DNA from 2 places in the Planococcus lenghuensis genome. Region 1 is predicted to be linked to the other one. Evidence: a T-box and tRNA genes for the amino acid it is inferred to sense, from the RefSeq annotation. Region 1 holds a T-box; the other holds one or more tRNA genes.

Region 1 (10,150 bases):
ATACTGCATCGCGAATTCACCTGACAGAGCTGTGCGGTCTTTCTCGCCAGACTGGTAAAGGTTTACTGCAGTTGAAGTTTCTTTAACTACATCGTAATTGATTTCTTCAAGGTTAACCGCTTCAGCATCCCAGTATTCAGGGTTTTTCTCAAGTGACCAACTCAGACCAGTTCCGTCCCAGTTTGTCAGAACGAATGGTCCATTGTAAAGCAGGTTTTCAGAGTTTGTAGCATAGTCATCACCAGCGGCTGTTACGAATTCTTCATTCAATGGGTAGAATGTTCCGAAAGCCATCAGTGATTCGAAGTAAGGAACCGGACGCTCCAACTGTACTTCGAGAGTTGAATCATCGACTGCAGTAACGCCGAGTTCAGATGGTTCCAGTTCACCGGCAGCGATTTCAGTCGCGTTGTCAATTACACCGGAGAACATGTATGGGCCGTAAGAAGATCCGGTAGCCGGATCGATCGCACGCTGCCATGCAAAGACAAAGTCATTAGCTGTGACAGGTGTACCGTTTGACCATACAGCATCCTCACGGATTTCAAATGTATAAGTCAAGCCGTCTTCACTGACTTCAGGTTCACCAGCAGCAACTGCTGGTACAGCAATATTTTCTTCATTCAGGCGGTACAGACCTTCGTTGACGTTGTTAAGCAGGTTAAATCCTACTGAATCTGTAACGAGTGATGAATCTAATGTTGGAATTTCTGCACTTTCAATCAGTTCCAACACCTGCGGCTCATCCAGTTCTTCTGGAACTTCAGCCACCACTTCTTCTTCGCCTTCAACAGGCTCTTCCTCTACGACTTCTTCTTCATCCACGACTTCTTCTTCAGTTGCTTCTTCGCCGCCACAGGCTGCGAGGAACATGCCAAGAACAAGAACGAGACCGAGAAGCCAGAAAATCTTGCTGTTTTTCACTCAGTTGACCCCCTTAAGTTTTCTGAAAAATTGGTACAATACTTATTATACAGATTCTGGCGTATATGTACAGACCTCCATAAAAAAACTTATATAAAAATGATATTTAGTTCACATACTTGTCATAAAAGCCTTAATCTTGTCACATTCCACAGTTCTAATTGCATAGCTGCCAGATAATTAATCTTTGATTTTACCATCCGGTTCTTTTACAATAAAAAGAAAATGAGGTGTATATTATTGAAGAAGTTTTTACTGAGCGCCTTAGCTGTGCAAGCGATTATTTTGCTGACGATTTTGTTCCGTGAACAGCAGCTTAGCCTGCTGTCATATATTGATACTTCGTTTATCTATGGCGGTATTCTCTTTTTCATTGGGGCGACCATTTATGTCGTCCAGAGCGGATTTTTTGATATTTTCACAGTCAGTATGCGCAAAGCATTTGACCTCCGCTCCGGTTTTGACATCGATGAAATGCGCACGCCTTCTGAATTGATCGCCGTACCTTTTTTGCCGCTGCTGTCAGTCGGCACGGCAACAATCACGTTGATGGGTGTTGCTTTGTTCTCCTATTATATCTAAAACTTCACAAATGTTCAGTATTGTACTATACTAAATTTCAGTTATTCCGATTACATGGTTCCGGCTGAATGACTTCCCGCTTCCAATCTGCCGGGAATCAGCACCAGAACCTTATAATCTGATCGTGTACGGAGAGCAGCCGGGGAAGAATCATTGCTTCCTCTGCAGACCGCCGGGATGATCTGTCGATAAAGCGCAGATGAAGAGTAGTACAGGAAGCTTCTTCTTATCAGAGAGCCTGTGGATGGTGTGAACAGGTGAAGAGCTTTTTGGAATGGACTTCGGAGCTGAGCCGGTGAACTCAAAGTAGCCGGCTCCGTCCCCTTCACGTTACGAAGTTGAGCGGCCGGCGACGGCAATCAGGGTGGTACCGCGGAACAGCACATCATTCGTCCCTTTTTCCAGGATGAATGATGTGCTTTTATAATGGGGAGGAATTTATGATGAAACGGATTTTTTCAGGGGTCCAGCCCACTGGAACTGTAACACTCGGCAATTATATTGGTGCTTTCAAACAATTTGTGGAGCTCCAGTATGATTATGATTGCGTGTTCTGCATTGTCGACCAGCATGCCATCACCATGCCGCAAGATCGACTGGAGCTTCGCAAAAGTATTAAGTCATTGGCAGCTCTGTATCTCGCTGCAGGCATTGATCCAGACAAAGCCACGTTATTTGTTCAGTCGGAAGTACCGGCCCACGCACAGGCTGGCTGGATGCTGACTTGTACAGCATCCATCGGTGAACTTGAACGAATGACCCAGTATAAGGATAAATCCGCAGGCAATGCGGCTGTTTCAGCAGGTCTTCTTACCTACCCTCCACTTATGGCGGCGGATATCCTGCTGTATCAGACCGACATCGTTCCGGTCGGCGATGACCAGAAACAGCATATTGAGTTGACGCGCGATCTCGCTGAACGATTCAATAAGCGGCATAATGATGTCTTTACGCTTCCTGACATCCGTCTTCCGCAGAATGGCGCCCGCATCATGGCGTTGCAGGATCCCAATAAAAAAATGAGCAAATCAGATCCCAATAAAAAATCGACCATTACGCTGCTCGATGATTTGAAAACCATTGAGAAAAAAATCAAAAGCGCTGTCACGGATTCGGAAGGCATCGTTCGATTTGACAAAGAAAACAAGCCGGGCATCTCCAACCTTCTGACAATCGAAGCAGCTTTGACAGACCAGTCCATTAAATCACTGGAAGCCAAATATGCTGATGCTGGCTATGGAGAATTCAAAGCATCCGTAGCCAAGGCAGTGACCGATCACTTGAAACCGATCCAGGAACGTTATAACGAACTGATCAATTCAGAGGAATTGGACAGGGTACTGGATGAGGGGGCTGAAAATGCCAGTAAAATTGCCAACAAGACCCTTAAGAAAATGGAAAATGCCATGGGCCTTGGCCGAAAAAAAAGATAAAGTGAAAACCACCTTGCCTGTTTTCTGAGGCAAGGTGGTTTTTATTATGCTTCGATTTTTTTAAATACGAGTGATGCGTTATGTCCCCCGAAGCCGAGTGAGTTACTCATAACATATTTCAAATCAGCTTTGCGGGCTTCATTCGGAATGTAATCAAGATCACATTCCGGATCCGGGTCAGTGAGATTCATTGTCGGGGGCATGATTCCCTCTTGCAGCGCAAGAATTGAGAAGATTGCTTCTACTCCGCCGGCCGCTCCGAGAAGGTGCCCTGTAACCGACTTAGTGGAACTCATGCCGAGCTTATACGCATGATCGCCGAAAACAGATTTCACGGCCATCGTCTCGTATAAGTCGTTATACGCAGTGCTTGTACCGTGCGCGTTAATGTAATCGATCTCCTCTGTTTTTACCGCTCCATCTTCAAGCGCCTGTGCCATCGCCCGTGCAGCTCCCTCGCCCCCTGGAGCCGGTGCTGTGATATGGTGGGCATCGCCGGTGGAACCGTATCCGGTAATTTCCGCATAAATTTTAGCTCCGCGGGCCTTCGCATGCTCATACTCTTCGAGAATGATAACCCCGGCCCCCTCCGCAATGACAAAACCATCCCGGTTCTTATCAAACGGCCGGGAAGCCGTAGCGGGGTCTGTGTTGGTTGTCAGCGCTGTATTCGAACTGAACCCGGCTACTGACAGACGGGTAATCGGTGCTTCTGCTCCTCCCGATATCATGACATCAGCGTCACCACGCTGAATCACTTTGAAAGCATCGCCGATGGAATTTGTTCCGGATGCACACGCCGTTACCGTACAGGAGTTGATGCCCTTGGCACCAAAGTAAATTGAAACTTGCCCTGATGCCATATCCGGAATAATCATCGGCACAAAAAACGGGCTTGTCCGGCGATAACCGCGTTCATTCAGAATATCGTGCTGAGTTTCAATCGTTTCCATGCCGCCGATTCCGGAACCGATCCAAACGCCTGTCCGAAGTGCAGTTTCATCATCCAGTTCCAATTCAGCATCTTTCATCGCCATAATGGATGCAGCCAGTGCATAATGCGTGAACCGATCCATTTTTCTGGCGTCTTTCCGGCTGATATAATCTTCTATAGAAAAGTCTTTTACTTCCGCTGAAACCTTTGCCGGGAATTCATCCGGATTCAGCCGGGTCATTGGTCCGATTCCGGATTTCCCCGTTTTTACCGCTTCCCATGAAGCTTCAGCAGAATTGCCGACCGGTGAAACTGCTCCTAACCCGGTGACTACTACGCGACGTTTTGTCATTTCATTTCCGTCCTTTCGCATTTCCCCTTATTTCCCCCACTTCATAGCGATGGCTCCCCATGTGAGACCGCCGCCAAATCCAACCATAACGATTACATCATCATCCTTGATCTTGCCGCTTTCCAGTTCCTCAACAAGTGAGATCGGAATCGACGCTGAAGATGTATTTCCGTACTTATGCACAGTCTTCGACATTCTTTCCGGCGGCAGATCGAGCCGTGTGCGCGATGCCTCCATGATGCGGATATTAGCCTGATGCGGTATCAGCATATCGATATCGTCTTTTGTAAGCCCAGCTTTATTGATAACGCCTTCAGCTGACTCACCCATCTGACGCACGGCAAATTTAAATACTTCCCGGCCATTCATCGAAATGAAGTCACCATCCTGCAGCAAGTATTTCCCGCCTGATCCATCAGTGCCAAGCTCGAAGGATAAAATACCCCGTCCCTCTGATACTTTCCCCATTACAGCAGCTCCTGCTCCATCGCCAAAAAGCACAGCTGTGTTGCGGTCCTGCCAGTCAGTGATCTTTGATAATTTTTCAACACCGACAACCAGAATATAATCGTAGACATTTCCATCAATGAATTGCTTGGCTGTCGTCAGTCCATACATAAATCCTGCACAGGCTGCAGACAAATCCATCGCTGCAGCATTCACTGCGCCAAGTTCCTGCTGAATCATACTGGCGACAGAGGGAAAACCGTAGTCCGGCGTCACTGTAGCAACTAAAATTAATCCGATTTTTTCAGGGGTGATACCTGAATCATCGATTGCCCGCTGTGCCGCCCTAAGAGCCATATGTGAAGTGTTTTCCTCGTCTCGGGCAATGCGCCGCTCTTCGATTCCTGTCCGGGTCCGGATCCATTCATCTGAGGTATCCATCCGTTTTTCCAAATCTGCATTCGTCAGCACTTGTTCCGGAAGATGTCTTCCGATACCGATTATTCCAGCATTCATATGATGACCTCTTTTCATTAACATCAAATACTATTACCTGGTATTAATTTTAGCCCATTTTTCGTTTTTTTACAACCATTGGACAAATTTTCGCCATATCAGGTATGAAAGCTCAACTTTCATTCTCTTTGCCAACACTTTTATGGTATGATAAGATCAGAACTTTTATGCAGAGGTGAAACCGTGTGGCGTATATCATGACATTTGTGTGGTCAGCATTGCTGATCTCAATGGTAAATTATGTAGTAAGCGCAATTCAAGGCGTTCCATTCGACTTCATGTGGGGTATTTACATGTCCCTTATCGTATCAGTCCTTGTGTTCTTGATTGCCGCGTTAATTCCAGGCAATCTTGCCCCAGGAAAAGATCACCATTAAAAAAATGCCCTGAACAGCCGGTTATCCGGCTGTTCAGGGCATTTTATGTGCTGCTTGGCATTACTGGTTAAACAGATGGGACATTAAGAATAGTTAAGTTTCCATTTTCCATCGTCAGCTGGAGAGTCGCGCCTTCCGTAACTCCGCCCTTGATCAGCTCCCGGGCGACCCGCGTTTCGATTTCACGCTGAATGAACCGCTTTAACGGCCGTGCACCAAATACGGAGTCTGTTCCGGCTTCAACTACATATCGGATCACACTGTCAGCGACATCCAGGCTGATGCCTTGCTGACTCACCCGCTGTTCAAGATCTTTCATCATTTTCTTGGCGATCCCATAAAAATGCGCATTGCCGAGTGAATGAAAGATGATGATGTCATCAATCCGGTTCAGCAGTTCAGGGCGGAAATGGTTGCGCAATTCAGCCATGACTAGATCTTCCGTTTCGTGTTCACTGCTATCAGCAATAAACGCCGATCCAATATTTGATGTCATAATGACTACCGTATTCGAAAAGTTCACCAGTCTTCCCTGACTGTCCGTAATCCGGCCGTCATCGAGCACTTGCAGCAGGATATTCGCCACATCGGGATGCGCCTTTTCAATTTCATCCAGCAGCACGACAGAATAAGGATTCCGGCGTACCGCTTCTGTTAGCTGGCCGCCCTCTTCAAACCCAATATAGCCGGGAGGGGCGCCGACGAGCCGGGAAACACTGTGTTTTTCCATATACTCCGACATATCGATACGGATGAAATGATCTTCGGAATCAAACAGATTCGCAGCAAGTGCTTTAGCAAGTTCTGTCTTCCCAACACCGGTCGGGCCAAGAAAAATGAATGAACCGATTGGCTTATTCGGATCTTTGATGCCGGCCCTCGCCCGCCATACCGCTTCAGTTACAAGCTGCACGGCATTGTCCTGACCAATAACGCGTTCTTTCAGCGTATCATTGAGCCGGAGCAGTTTCTCCCGTTCTCCTTCAATGAGCTTGGTTACCGGGATTCCTGTCCAGCGGGCAACAATCCCTGCAATTTCTTCTTCCGTCACTTCCTCGCGCAACAGACGCTGGCCGTCTCCCTGCTGCAGTGCACCTTCCAGTTTCACCAACTCTTTTTCCATTTGCGGAATCCGGCCGTGTCGGAGTTCAGCAGCCCGGTTCAGGTCATACTTGTTTTCTGCATCTTCCAACTGACGCCGGGCAGTATCCAACTGGCTGCGTTTTTCCTGAATGGCCTTCAAGGCTCTTTTTTCTTCATCCCAACGGGCCTTCATATCTTCTGTTGTTTCTTTCAGGACATTGATCTCTGCCTGCAGCTGGCTCAGCCGCTTCTTGCTCGCTTCATCTTTTTCTTTTAACAGAGCCTGTTCTTCGATTTCAAGCTGCATCAGACGCCGGGTTGTTTCATCAAGTTCCTGTGGCATGGAGTCGATTTCCGTCCGGATGAGTGCACAGGCCTCGTCGATCAGATCGATCGCTTTATCCGGCAGGAACCGCTCTGTGATATACCGGTCCGATAATGCAGCGGCTGCGATAATCGCCCGGTCATGAATCCGGACACCGTGGTGCAGTTCAAATCGTTCTTTCAAACCGCGGAGAATTGAAACTGAATCCTCCACAGAAGGCTCACGCACCATCACCTGCTGAAAGCGCCGTTCAAGAGCCGGATCTTTTTCGATATGCATGCGGTATTCATCAAGCGTTGTTGCTCCGATGCAATGCAATTCACCGCGTGCCAGCATTGGTTTAAGCATATTGCCTGCATCCATGGCGCCTTCCGTCTTTCCTGCCCCAACAATTGTATGCAATTCATCAATGAACAGAATGATGCGGCCGTCCGACTCCTTCACTTCTTTAAGGACGCCTTTCAGCCGTTCCTCGAATTCACCGCGGTATTTAGCGCCTGCGATAAGTGCGCTCATATCCAGTTCATACAGTATGTGATCTTTCAGACCTTCCGGCACGTCATTCTTTACAATCCGCTGAGCGAGCCCTTCAACGATTGCCGTTTTCCCGACACCCGGTTCACCGATCAGCACAGGGTTATTCTTCGTTTTCCGGGACAAGATTCGGATCACATTCCGGATTTCCTGATCCCGCCCGATGACTGGGTCCATCTTACCGGACTGGGCTTGTTCAATCAGATTACGGCCGAATTGCTCCAATGGTGTTTTTTGTTCTTCATTAATATTCATCATCTGCTCTCGCCTCCTAATCACTTAGCCTTTAATTATTTGACCTTTTTTGACTAATGTAATTATATGACGCTTCAGACCCTTTTGCAAATGAAAACTATAGGAAAAGCGCAAGCGCCCGGTAGCCCCGACAAACGCTGGAGGGCGCGCCTGAGATGACGGTCTTTGTCATCGCGGGCGGGTCTGAAGCGACCTCGAGGGGCTGGGTGCTGGCGTCTGGACAAGCGGAAAAGCGCAAGCACCCCGGTAGAAGCGCTGACAGCTTTCACAATGAACACAAACAAAAAATAAGGCGATGGGCCATTATAATTTTTCCACGCAAAAACCGCATCTTCCATTACTGGAAGATGCGGTTTCCTCATTCATTATCAATTATCTTACGCCAAGTGCCATTTTTGCATAGCGGGACATGTGATCTTTCGACCATGCCGGCTGCCAGACGATATTTACTTCAACTTCATTCACTTCGGGAAGTTCTGATAAAGCTGTTTTTACCTGATCCACAATCATCGGACCCATCGGGCAGCCCAGTGATGTCAATGTCATCGTCACAACTGCTTTTCCTTCTTCCTGGAGCTCCACATCGTAGATGAGCCCAAGATTGACGATATCGATGCCAAGCTCCGGGTCAATAACCTGCTCCAATGCTCCCATCATGCTGTCGCGCATTTCCTGATCCATTCAAGTTCCCTCCCTTTTCCGTATATCTTCAGTTTAGCAAATTTCATAACTAAAAGAAATCAGCGTGCTTCCTGTTTCATCAAATGAGCTGCCAGCCAAGAAGTGGCTTCAAGCATCCCTTCACGGGAAACGGCATGCCCGGCCTGCCGGTCACGGATGAATCGGATTCGTTCCGGGAACTCCGCGTAATCTTCAAGCAGTAATTGATAGAAACCAAATGTCGGCTCAAACGGCACCGTTACATCTTTCTCTCCATGCCAGAAGTAGACCGGCCGCCCTTCCAGTTTCTGGCGATTCTTCGTCAAGTCAAACTGCGCAAGCGATGTCATCATCGTCTCCCGTTCTTCTTCTGTAAGCGGCAGCTTGAATCCACGGGATTCGAATTGCTGCATTTGTGCTTCTGCAAATTGTACATACCCAGCCGATCCCATCATAATGGCCGCAGTTCGGATCCATGGATAAACTGTCAGTGCACCCAGTGCTGTAATTCCACCCATGGAAGTACCGGCAACGCCAATCTCGCTGTCTGCCAATCCCTCTTGCTGGACATGTGTGTTAAGGAAAGCCAGTTCATCGATTGATGTCAGAACAGTTTCCCAGAATCGCATACTTTGCTGAACCTGATCGATTGGTTCCGTCCGCTCACCATGGAGAATGGCATCAGGCAAGATTGTCCGGATGCCTTTTTCGGCTAATTGGTAAGCATAATGCAGATTATGTTCCTTTGCGCTTGTAAATCCATGAAGAAAAACGACGGTTGGCAGCGGCTCATTGAACTGCGCATCCGGCCCCGTGTGCAGCACAGGGATTTCTCCCCATTGTTCTTTTATCACTTTCATCTACTAATTCCAACTCCTTTCCATTATTTTAACGCCTGATTGCCCGAAAAACAGCTAAAACAACTGAAGTTTTTGACGCGGCAGGCTCTTTATCGATAAACTGAAAGATAGAGAGAAAGGGGATACCGACATGAAACAGCATTTAATTGTCCTCGATTTGGACGGAACACTTTTAACAGATGAGAAAGTCATCTCGGCTAAAACGAAACGTATACTGCAAAAGGCCATGGCGGCTGGCCATCAAGTCATGATTGCAACCGGCCGGCCGTACCGGGCAAGCGGGATCTATTATGAAGAGCTTGAGCTGACGACGCCGATTGTGAACTTTAACGGCGCATTCGTCCATCATCCGTCAGATGCCCGCTGGGGAGTACATCATTCCCCGATCAGCTTGAATGTGGTTCACGAAGTGGTGGAATCTCTGCATGACTTTGATTTCTATAATGTCGTCGCGGAAGTGAAGGATGATGTCTATGTCCACCAGCACGATGAAAAATTGCTGAACATCTTCAAGTTCGGTGATCCCGAAGTTACAGTCGGTGATTTGCGCAATTACTTGAAGGCCGATCCGACTTCCATGCTGATCCACGCACCAGTGGAGAAAGTTCCGCTGATACATGATCATTTGAACGCCGTCCATGCGGAAGCCATCGACCATCGGCGCTGGGGTGCTCCTTGGCATGTAATCGAAATTGTCCGCAGCGGGATGAACAAGGCTGTCGGACTTGACCGCGTCGCCAAGTCGCTCGATATCCCCCGGGAGCGGATCATCGCTTTTGGTGATGAAGACAACGACCTCGAAATGATTGAATATGCCGGGGTAGGGGTTGCGATGGATAATGCCATCGATTCATTGAAATCCATTGCC
Region 2 (10,150 bases), 1.5 Mb from region 1:
GGCGCTGTCCTTAGTACGAGAGGACCGGGATGGACACACCGCTGGTGTACCAGTTGTCTTGCCAAAGGCATCGCTGGGTAGCTATGTGTGGCCGGGATAAGTGCTGAAAGCATCTAAGCATGAAGCCCCCCTCAAGATGAGATTTCCCATTACGTTTACGTAAGTAAGATCCCTCAAAGACGATGAGGTGGATAGGTTCGGGGTGGACGCATGGCGACATGTGGAGCTGACGAATACTAATCGATCGAGGACTTAACCAAAGAAAAGCGCAGGTGGCCACGCAAGGCCCGACCGGCGTAGAGACGGCCCATGGCGGAAATCCTGATTTCCAGAATGGGACGGCTTACGACCCGAGGGCCTGGCCACCGAGCTAGACACCACAGCATTTCAATGTCGGTTATCCAGTTTTGAAGGAACAAGAAAACAGGCTTTCTTTTAAAAAAATGCTTGTAAAACTCGTGAGAGTTGATATAATAAATCTTGTCTTTCAAAACAAAACCAAATAGTCCAGTGATGATGGCAGAGAGGCCACACCCGTTCCCATCCCGAACACGGCAGTTAAGCTCTCTTGCGCCGATGGTAGTTGGGGGCTTCCCCCTGTGAGAGTAGGACGTCGCTGGGCAATATCATTCCGAAGTAGCTCAGTGGTAGAGCAACCGGCTGTTAACCGGTTGGTCGTAGGTTCGAATCCTACCTTCGGAGCCATACTATGGAGAGCTGTCCGAGTGGCCGAAGGAGCACGATTGGAAATCGTGTATACGCTAACCGCGTATCAAGGGTTCAAATCCCTTGCTCTCCGCCAGTATATAAAACTTTCCATATATTATGAAAGGCCCCTTGGTCAAGCGGTTAAGACACCGCCCTTTCACGGCGGTAACACGGGTTCGAATCCCGTAGGGGTCACCATTTTTATTCTTATCAACATCAGTGACGCAACATATCACTATTAATATTATCGCGGGGTGGAGCAGTTCGGTAGCTCGTTGGGCTCATAACCCAAAGGTCGCAGGTTCAAATCCTGCCCCCGCAACCAAACGGTCCTGTGGTGTAGCGGTTAACATGCCTGCCTGTCACGCAGGAGATCGCGGGTTCGATTCCCGTCAGGACCGCCATTTTTTCTTTTATTAATAGCGTGGCTCAGTAGCTCAGTCGGTAGAGCAAAGGACTGAAAATCCTTGTGTCGGCAGTTCGATTCTGTCCTGAGCCACCATTATCCGCCGGAGTAGCTCAATTGGTAGAGCAACTGACTTGTAATCAGTAGGTTGAGGGTTCAATTCCTTTCTCCGGCACCAGCATCAATGGAGGGGTAGCGAAGTGGCTAAACGCGGCGGACTGTAAATCCGCTCCTTCGGGTTCGGCAGTTCGAATCTGCCCCCCTCCACCAGTCATAGGGGCATAGTTTAACGGTAGAACAGAGGTCTCCAAAACCTCCGATGTGGGTTCGATTCCTACTGCCCCTGCCATTTTTTTATTTAATCAATAATTCCAATATGGCGATCGTGGCGAAGTGGTTAACGCACCGGATTGTGGTTCCGGCACTCGTGGGTTCAATTCCCATCGGTCGCCCCATCTTAGTTAGGTTTTTCCTCTCTATTAAATAACTTCAGTAATTAAAATAGTGGCGATCGTGGCGAAGTGGTTAACGCACCGGATTGTGGTTCCGGCACTCGTGGGTTCAATTCCCATCGGTCGCCCCATTTTTTCCTATTGGGGCATAGCCAAGCGGTAAGGCAACGGGTTTTGGTCTCGTGATGCCTAGGTTCGAATCCTAGTGCCCCAGCTTGATTTGCGGAAGTAGTTCAGTGGTAGAACGCCACCTTGCCAAGGTGGAGGTCGCGGGTTCGACCCCCGTCTTCCGCTTTTCCCTTAAGATAATGGCGGCATAGCCAAGTGGTAAGGCATGGGTCTGCAACACCCTTATCCACCGGTTCGAATCCGGTTGCCGCCTCCAAAACATGCCGGCGTGGCGGAATTGGCAGACGCGCACGACTCAAAATCGTGTTCCTTCGGGAGTGTCGGTTCGACCCCGACCGCCGGTATTACAAATGGTCGATTGATAGAAAAAGCCAGAGCTTTAGGAAACTAAAGCTCTGGCTTTTTCTCATTTCACTAATGCTTTTGCAAGATGGTATGCTAGGTAAAACAAGCAGTCTGCAATCTATCCGGTTACTATACATGTGGGACATTTCAAGCTCATTTCTGTTATCTAATTGCCGAGCAGGCAATGGCATTTTAGCATGAAGCAACTTTACTGGCTTTGCAGCGAGATGCAGGGAGGCAATCTAAATTAGGAGATGTCTTTTGCATCAGTTAATTTTTCCTGTTTGTGAATAAGGTGTTGTGTTCCCCATTCATGCATTGCTTCGAGAATAGGCTGAAGGCTCATGCCATATTCAGTGATGGAATACTCGACTTTAGGCGGGACTTGCGGGTAGACTGTCCGGTTGATGATATCTTCTTCTTCTAATTCCCGCAATTGTTTCGTCAGCATTTTTTGGGTGATACCCGGCATGCTTTGTTTAAGCTCGCTGAATCGTTTCGTGCCTTCCTGCATAAGGCGAAGTAAGATAATTGGCTTCCATTTGCCGACCAGAATACTCAGTGCATCTTCTACATGGCAGTTTTCAGGGGTTCTGTTCATGTTGTGCCTCCTAGGTATCTTTTTGTATACTATGTCACTTTTATGTGCGTACTTACGTTTTGTGCGGCTACAGACTATAATAGCGCTGTTGGGGTAAACAGGAAAGTGAAAAGTGTGCGTATTAACTTTAAGCAAGGGAAGGGCTGAACAGAATGCAGAAATATGGAATCAATCCGGAAAAAGGACTTGAATTCGGAATTTACACACTCGGGGACCATTTGCCCGATCCGCATACCGGCGAACGGATCTCTGAGGGACAGCGGCTCCGTGAAATCGTGGAATATGCCAAGCTGGCTGATGAGGCCGGTCTTGATTTTTTCAGTGTGGGTGAAAGCCATCAGGAGTTTTTCGTGACACAGGCCCATGCAGTTGTACTGTCAGCCATTGCGCAGGCGACAAAACAGATCAGACTTGGAAGTTCTTCGACGATTATCAGCACATCGGATCCGGTACGCGTTTACGAAAACTTCGCGACAGTGGATCTGCTGTCCGAAGGGCGGATGGAAATCATCGCGGGACGTGCTTCGCGCGTCGGCCTCTTTGATTTGCTCGGCTATGATATTCGGAATTATGAGGAATTGTTTGAGGAAAAGTTCGAGCTTTTATTAAAAATAAACGAAGAAGAAGTCGTCAATTGGAGCGGGGAATTCCGGCCGCCATTGAGAAATGCAAAAGTGCTGCCCCGGCCGGTGAATGGGTCATTGCCGATTTGGCGGGCAGTCGGCGGAACGCCTGCAAGCGCCCGGAAGGCAGGGTATGCAGGCGTTCCGATGTTTATGGCACATCTCGGCGGACCGGTATCGATTTTCAAACGAACAATCGATTCGTATCGGGATGCAGCGAGAGAAAGCGGATTCGATCCGGCAGAACTTCCAGTCGCAACAGCGGGGTTCTTCCACGCTGCTGAAACGTCCCAGCAGGCGCTCAGGGACATGTATCCGCACATCAATGAAGGAATGAAACGGACGAACGGACAAGGATTTCCGAAGCAGCAATTCGCCCAGGGGGTTGATCCGCATAATGTGATGAACATTGGCAGCCCGCAGCAAATCATCGAAAAAATTCTTTATCAACATGAGGAGTTCGGTCACCAGCGGTATATTGCGCAAATCGATTTCGGCGGTGTACCATACGACCGCCTCGTTAAAAATATCGAGTTGATTGGCACCGAGATTCTGCCGGCCATCCGTAAGTACACAGCGAAGAAGTAGGAGGAGATAAACGTGAAAATCGTCGGATTATCAGGCTCTATTGTCGGATCCAAGACAAGAACCGCTATGAATTATACGATGCAGGCTTTAGAGGAAAAGTATCCGGAGATTGAAGCAGAATTGATCGATCTGGCAGAGTATGATGTTCAATTCAGCGACGGACGCAATTACCTGGAATATGAAGGGGATACCGGCTATGTGACCCGTGCCATTATGGAAGCGGATGCCATCATTATTGGAACACCGATTTTTCAGGCTTCCATTCCTGCGACACTTAAGAACATTTTCGATCTTCTTCCGGTGGACGCACTGCGGGATAAAGTGGTCAGCATGGTCGTGACTGCAGGATCTGCCAAGCATTTTCTGATTGCGGAGCAGCAGCTGAAACCGATTCTGGGCTATATGAAAGCACAAATCGTGCAAACTTATGTATTCATCGAAGAAGAGGATTTCCACCGCAAGAAAATCATTAATGATGATGTTTTGTTCCGGCTTGAGCGGATGGTTGAAGATACAGTTGTCCTGACAGAGACGTATCAGAGCATCCGGGAAGCAAAAGAAGCAGAATATGATTTTTGATCAATAAGCTCCTGGCAGGCCTTCTGGTACCTGTCAGGAGTTTTTTGTAAGTGGGTTAAATCGCTTTTAAAGGAGTTCCTGCTAAACAGGTGAGATGGTGAAAAAGGCGGAGGACCAGGAGTTAATTGTAGAGTCATCAATGGCAGTCAAGTGGCAATGGAAGTCCGATGGGTAAGTATTATCGCATTCGCTCTTGTTTAGGAGTAAGGAATTTGTTATCCGGCTCCTTTTCATCATGCCCCGATTAAGTCCAATAAGATTTGCATTCGTTCATGATTCCGTTCCCCGAGCCGCCGTTTAAGTTTTCCTTGTTTCATCTTCTTTGCTTCTTCATGTTCGTCAATCAGCAGTGTGACATCATAGATAAATGCGGGAGAGAAGTTCAGTGAAAGCAGCACCTGGTATGCCAGATAAGCACTGACGTGTTCATGACCATGGAAATTGTCTTCACCAAAAGGCCGGTTTTTCCGAATAGAAGCCTTGCCGATGTCATGAAGGAGAGCGAACCATGAAAGCAATTCCTTTTCTTCAGGTTCGATGGTGAGGCTTTGCACTTTTTTATAAACTTCAAATAGGTGCTGAATGACTGAAGCAGCTGCATTCGGCTCTCTATGCCGCCAATTGTGCATAGCTTGTGTTTCAAGCAACTTGCTATACAATTCCGCAATGGATTCGAACGTGGCATCGCTGTTCACGGCAATGGACTTAATCGCATGGGCATTACTGACCGGTTCTTTGCTGCTGATAATCCTTGCATTCGTAAAGCCTTCGTTAAACCGCGGAAATTGGAATGCCCGAATGTATCGCTCAAGAACATGGTCAGGTACCCGTTCGCGGCTATCCCGGTTTCGATTCCGCTCCTTTAGCAGGCTGTAAGATGTTCGCAGGACGACAGCTTCAGCATTCGGCCGGCCGATTCGATTCAGGAAACTGCGTCTTCGTGTGGAAGCTAAATTCGTAGCATCATATAATACGTGGTGACCAGCGGCCAATGCGGCAGCTGTCTGCTGGTACATTTCCTCGAAAACCTCCCGGTAGTCGATTTCTTCATCTGCACCAAACCGGCTGCGGGCAATTCGGTCTGAAGATATATGAAGCCATCCGGAGTTAGAAGCCAGGAAATTTTCGGCGTAAGTTGACTTGCCGCTTCCCGGCAAACCAATAAGCATTTGCAGGTTTGTCATCAGTTGCTCCTTGTTAAATTTGACATTTTATATACAAGCCGGTAACCTACTCCTATTGACTTCCCGGCTATCCAATCAGGAAAACCTGTGTCAGAGGCAGGCAGCTGAAGGCTATTCCATGGAATCTGGAAGAAAAGCTTATGGAGTGGTTCCTGGCTTTATGGAAAAAGTGGGCGATTCATCGAAACAGATCAATGAAGAAGAAACACTGAAAAACAGATGTGTTGCTGTAAGACAATAAATACTTGAAAGAGGTTAAGCATTATGTCCGAAGTTGATTTAACTAATTTTAAAAAAGGGCCAATGGTGGCTGTCCTGCTGCTTGGCGCGTTTTTCTCTCTATTGAATGAAACACTGCTGGCGACAGCATTGCCGAGTATTATGGCGGATTTTGGAATCACTCAAAATAAAGTCCAGTGGCTGACAACTGCATTCCTGCTGACGAACGGAATCATGATTCCAATTTCCGCATTTTTGATTGAACGATTCACTACTCGAAAACTGTTTCTGTACGCCATTTCTGTGTTCGCCCTTGGCACAATGGTTGCAGCAGTCTCCCACAGTTTTCCGCTGCTGCTAGCTGCAAGAATCATTCAGGCAACCGGATCCGGCATTATGCTGCCATTGATGATGACGGTTCTGCTGACGATTTTTCCGATTGAAAAAAGAGGTGCCGCTATGGGAATGGCCGGTATTGTTATTTCATTTGCGCCGGCGATCGGGCCAACCTTGTCAGGCTGGCTGCTGGATAGCTATTCCTGGCGGTCCTTGTTCTATGTTGTTGTTCCAATCGCTCTTTTGACATTGATCGGCGCCGTGTTCTTCGTGAAAAATGTAACGAAACTGACGTATCCGAAAATTGATGTGTTATCGATTTTACTGTCTTCTTTCGGTTTTGGCGGGCTGCTGTATGGATTCAGCAGTGCAGGCGAAAAAGGATGGGACAGCGCGTTTGTGATTAGCTGCATCATCGGTGGCACCATTATCCTGACGCTGTTCATCATCCGGCAATTGCGGTTAAAAGTGCCGATGCTTGAGTTCCGGGTATTCAATAACAGCATTTTTTCCATCTCACTCATCGTTACGATGATCGTCCTCATTTCGCTGATCGGTGCAGAGACGTTGCTGCCGCTTTATATGCAGATTACCCGCGGTTTTACACCGCTTGAATCGGGACTAATGCTGCTGCCGGGGGCTATCGTTATGGGCATCATGTCGCCGATTACCGGAATTTTGTTCGATAAGGTGGGCGCGAAGGTGCTGGCAATTCCCGGGCTGCTGATCGTCAGCGTTACGACGTATCTGTTTTCCAACCTGACGTTGGATACCTCTTTCACATTCCTGACAATTGTGTACGCAATACGGATGTTCGGACTGTCACTGATCATGATGCCAATGATGACCAACGGCTTAAATCAGCTGCCACAGAAATGGAATTCCCACGGGACAGCGATGGCCAATACGATGCAGCAAGTATCGGCATCGATCGGCACTGCGCTGCTGGTGACCATCGTGACGATTGGATCCGCGCGCTATGAGCCGAATACAGCAGCGCTTGCCGATCTGTCGCAAGCGGAGGCTCAGCAGTATGTCACCAATCAAGCATTGATCAGCGGTTATAATCTGGCGTTTTTGGCTGCTTCTGCCTTGACTGTCGCTGGGTTGATCCTGACGCTGTTCCTGAAAGAGAATCCATCATGGCAAGAACAGAAAGCTGGAGAAACAGCTGCACGTACAGAAGAACGCCCAGTTCAGTCATGATAGAAGACGCTGTCCTGTTTTAGAGGGACAGCGTCTTTTTAATGGCGGCGGTTAAATCGATTCCAGGTTAGATACCGTCCGCTCATTTACTTCAGTGCCGGTGTTTAATGTTGTATTTGGTTCGAACAGCAGTACATGTGCTTCTTCTTCAGCGACCGGCCGGTGTTCGACTCCTTTCGGAACGATTAGAAATTCGCCTTCATTGATTGTGATGTCTTTGTCGCGCAGCTGCATGAGGAGGGACCCTTTAATAACCAGGAACATTTCGTCTTCCTCCTCGTGCTGATGCCAGACGAATTCCCCTTTCAGCTTGGTGAATTTCACGTGCATGTCGTTTATTGAACCGCCAATTTTCGGACTCCAATGATCAGTGAACAATGAGAATTTATCCTGAATATTTACTTTTTCCAAGCAATTTCCTCCTTCTGTTGAGTCATTCTTTTTTATTATAACGAAAAAATACTGGTATGATTAGTAAGTGGCCATACAGAAGGATTGATGGAATCCGGAACAGGAGGACGAGATGAAAGAAATACACAGCGACATCCTGCAGTTCCGTGGGAGTCATTACGAATTTGGGCTCCGGCAGGGAGAACTGCTGCGGGGCACGATTACATTGGAAAACCGGCGCGGCCAATGGAAAGCGAAGCGGCCGCGATTTGCGATAAATGAGCAGGAAGCATACGGGATGTTCAGCAAGTTCGCACCAGGCATCTGGGATGAATTGCTGGGACTAAGGGACAGTTTGGAACTGCCATTGGAGGAAATTTTGCTGAACTTTGGCGGCTACCGGACAGAACTTGTGCCAAGCGGTTGTTCGATTTTTACGGGCACCGACTTCATGATAAGGAATTACGATTTCCACCCGCAGACATACGAGGGCCGCTTCGTCTTATTTCAGCCATCGGATGGCGGCTATGCATCCATCGGGCCAAGTTCGCGGATTACAGGCCGGACGGACGGGCTGAATGAAAAAGGGCTTGCGGTCGGCCATAATTTCATCCACCGAAAAAACCCGGGTGACGGTTTTGTGTGTTATGTCATCAGCCGGATCTTGCTTGAAACATGTGCAACAGCAGAGGAAGCAGTAGCGGTACTAAAGGAGATCCCGCATCGCGGCTCATTTAGCTATGTTGTGACAGATGCCACAGGTGAGAGCTTCATTGTCGAAGGCAGTCCGCGCTCAGTTGATGTACGACAGGAAAGCGTCTGTACGAACCATTATGAGATTCAGCTGCAGGAAAATCGCAATTACCTGAAGGACTCGCATGCCCGGATGGAAGCGATCCGGAATGGAGAAACGGGGGAAGCTGAAAAAGCTTACCGGCTGTTCAATGACACGGATAAAGGTGTGTTTTCCAAGCTGTATAAGAGCTGGGCAGGCACGATCCACACATCTGTTTACTTTCCGGCGGCCCGTGAAGCATGGTTTGCCCTCGGCGGCGACCGGGAACCGGAAGTGTTCGATTTTGACAGCTGGCTCCAGGGAGAAGATGTGGACGTGCAGCGGTTGACAGGTAAAGTGGATACGGACATCGGATTCGCCAATATCGACGGACGTGCGCGCAGCCGGCAGACGAACAGGTAGAAGTGAAAAGAATACAGAAAAAGAGGACGGAATCGGTTTCCGTCCTCTTTGTGCGTTGTATTACGGGTTCATGCGCTATAACTGGCGGCTTATGCGCTATAATCCTGATTTATGCGCTATAATCGGCGGCTTATGCGCTATAACCAGCGGTTTATGCTCTATAATCCCAATTTATGCGCGCTAGCCGAGGTTTTATGCCTAATAAGACAATAAGGACGCAAGGATCCAACCCGCTTAAATGGTTTCCTTATTCACAAATTCAAGCTCAGATTCGATTTCGCCATTGATCCGTTTGATATTGAAGGGCTTTCCATCCAGCCATTGGCCAAAATCAAGCATGAGCGGCAGCCGGTCTCCGCCTAAAGCAAAGCCGATCCGCAAGGTGTCAGGCGCATACACGGCAGTATGGAGAGTGCCGGCAGACGCACCGTATTTTTTTGAGAAAACACCTCGCTGTGTATCATTCAGCAGGCGGAATGCATCGAATGCATCGGCTGTTTCTGCCTGCCGTTCCTGGATAAGTTGCTGTCGGCGCCGTGAGTCGTCCGTCCGGTACCGGTTTTCGCTTGTCAGTAATTCAAAATGGTTCGTTGAAATGGTTGACCGGCGGATCTTTACCATGCGGGGAGATGTTTCTGCAACGACTGTTTCACCGGAGCGGTCAAGCAGCACATAACTGAACGACCGGCGATGCGGAATTTCCCGGAGCAAGGCAACCGCTTCATCAATGGTGGCACAGTTTTCAAGAATCATCCGTCCAATCATGTTACAGATGAACCCGTCACCGGAATTGCGCCGATTGATGAAGTTATAGCCCATGACGAGCCCTTTTTCGTTTATGCCGTCCATGCGTCCGGTAATCTGCATGGTCGGTCCGGCAGTCGCATAGCCGCCGTCTGTCGGCTGATAAAATGCGAATCTGCCTTCGTAGCCAATCGGTGTGCTGTCATAATTGCGGACCATATAATCGAGCCCCGTCAGGATGGAGCATCCACTGCGGGTGTATTCGATATAATAACCGCCAAACTCGCGGAGAGCATCTGTCCTATTCCAGTTGAGTGCATCCGCCAGCCCCTGGATCTCCTCCAGAATTTTAGGCGCTAATTGTTTTAAAAGTTTGAGTGCTTCTTGTTCATTTGTCATAAAGTTGCGGGCGCGGGAAGCGTCCCACTGCTTTTTTCGATTT

The links. The T-box of region 1 lies ahead of trpS (tryptophan--tRNA ligase). A T-box ahead of a tRNA ligase gene usually reads a tRNA of that ligase, here a tRNA-Trp.
Region 2: it has a tRNA-Trp gene. The T-box ahead of trpS (tryptophan--tRNA ligase) is inferred to sense a tRNA for this amino acid. The anticodon was not compared.

The regions. Positions count from the first base shown of each region.
Region 1 covers NZ_CP019640.1:2,523,709-2,533,858, forward strand. The annotation lists gene B0X71_RS12955 (peptide ABC transporter substrate-binding protein) at 1-924, opposite strand, end outside; gene B0X71_RS12960 (DUF3899 domain-containing protein) at 1,165-1,506, shown strand; T-box leader at 1,694-1,906, shown strand; gene trpS (tryptophan--tRNA ligase) at 1,947-2,939, shown strand; gene fabF (beta-ketoacyl-ACP synthase II) at 2,984-4,225, opposite strand; gene B0X71_RS12975 (beta-ketoacyl-ACP synthase III) at 4,253-5,188, opposite strand; gene B0X71_RS12980 (YjzD family protein) at 5,374-5,565, shown strand; gene B0X71_RS12985 (ATP-dependent Clp protease ATP-binding subunit) at 5,633-7,762, opposite strand; gene B0X71_RS12990 (metal-sulfur cluster assembly factor) at 8,135-8,443, opposite strand; gene B0X71_RS12995 (alpha/beta fold hydrolase) at 8,503-9,282, opposite strand; gene B0X71_RS13000 (Cof-type HAD-IIB family hydrolase) at 9,413-10,150, shown strand, end outside.
Region 2 covers NZ_CP019640.1:983,894-994,043, forward strand. The annotation lists rRNA gene B0X71_RS04905 (23S ribosomal RNA) at 1-260, shown strand, start outside; rRNA gene rrf (5S ribosomal RNA) at 507-622, shown strand; tRNA gene B0X71_RS04915 (tRNA-Asn) at 631-705, shown strand; tRNA gene B0X71_RS04920 (tRNA-Ser) at 712-802, shown strand; tRNA gene B0X71_RS04925 (tRNA-Glu) at 832-906, shown strand; tRNA gene B0X71_RS04930 (tRNA-Met) at 957-1,033, shown strand; tRNA gene B0X71_RS04935 (tRNA-Asp) at 1,037-1,112, shown strand; tRNA gene B0X71_RS04940 (tRNA-Phe) at 1,135-1,210, shown strand; tRNA gene B0X71_RS04945 (tRNA-Thr) at 1,217-1,292, shown strand; tRNA gene B0X71_RS04950 (tRNA-Tyr) at 1,301-1,384, shown strand; tRNA gene B0X71_RS04955 (tRNA-Trp) at 1,390-1,463, shown strand; tRNA gene B0X71_RS04960 (tRNA-His) at 1,494-1,569, shown strand; tRNA gene B0X71_RS04965 (tRNA-His) at 1,622-1,697, shown strand; tRNA gene B0X71_RS04970 (tRNA-Gln) at 1,709-1,780, shown strand; tRNA gene B0X71_RS04975 (tRNA-Gly) at 1,789-1,860, shown strand; tRNA gene B0X71_RS04980 (tRNA-Cys) at 1,877-1,951, shown strand; tRNA gene B0X71_RS04985 (tRNA-Leu) at 1,958-2,039, shown strand; gene B0X71_RS04990 (winged helix-turn-helix transcriptional regulator) at 2,288-2,641, opposite strand; gene B0X71_RS04995 (LLM class flavin-dependent oxidoreductase) at 2,794-3,852, shown strand; gene B0X71_RS05000 (NADPH-dependent FMN reductase) at 3,865-4,431, shown strand; gene B0X71_RS05005 (AAA family ATPase) at 4,665-5,615, opposite strand; gene B0X71_RS21535 (hypothetical protein) at 5,734-5,856, shown strand; gene B0X71_RS05010 (MDR family MFS transporter) at 5,880-7,376, shown strand; gene B0X71_RS05015 (cupin domain-containing protein) at 7,428-7,787, opposite strand; gene B0X71_RS05020 (C45 family autoproteolytic acyltransferase/hydrolase) at 7,900-8,964, shown strand; gene B0X71_RS05025 (C45 family autoproteolytic acyltransferase/hydrolase) at 9,199-10,150, opposite strand, start outside.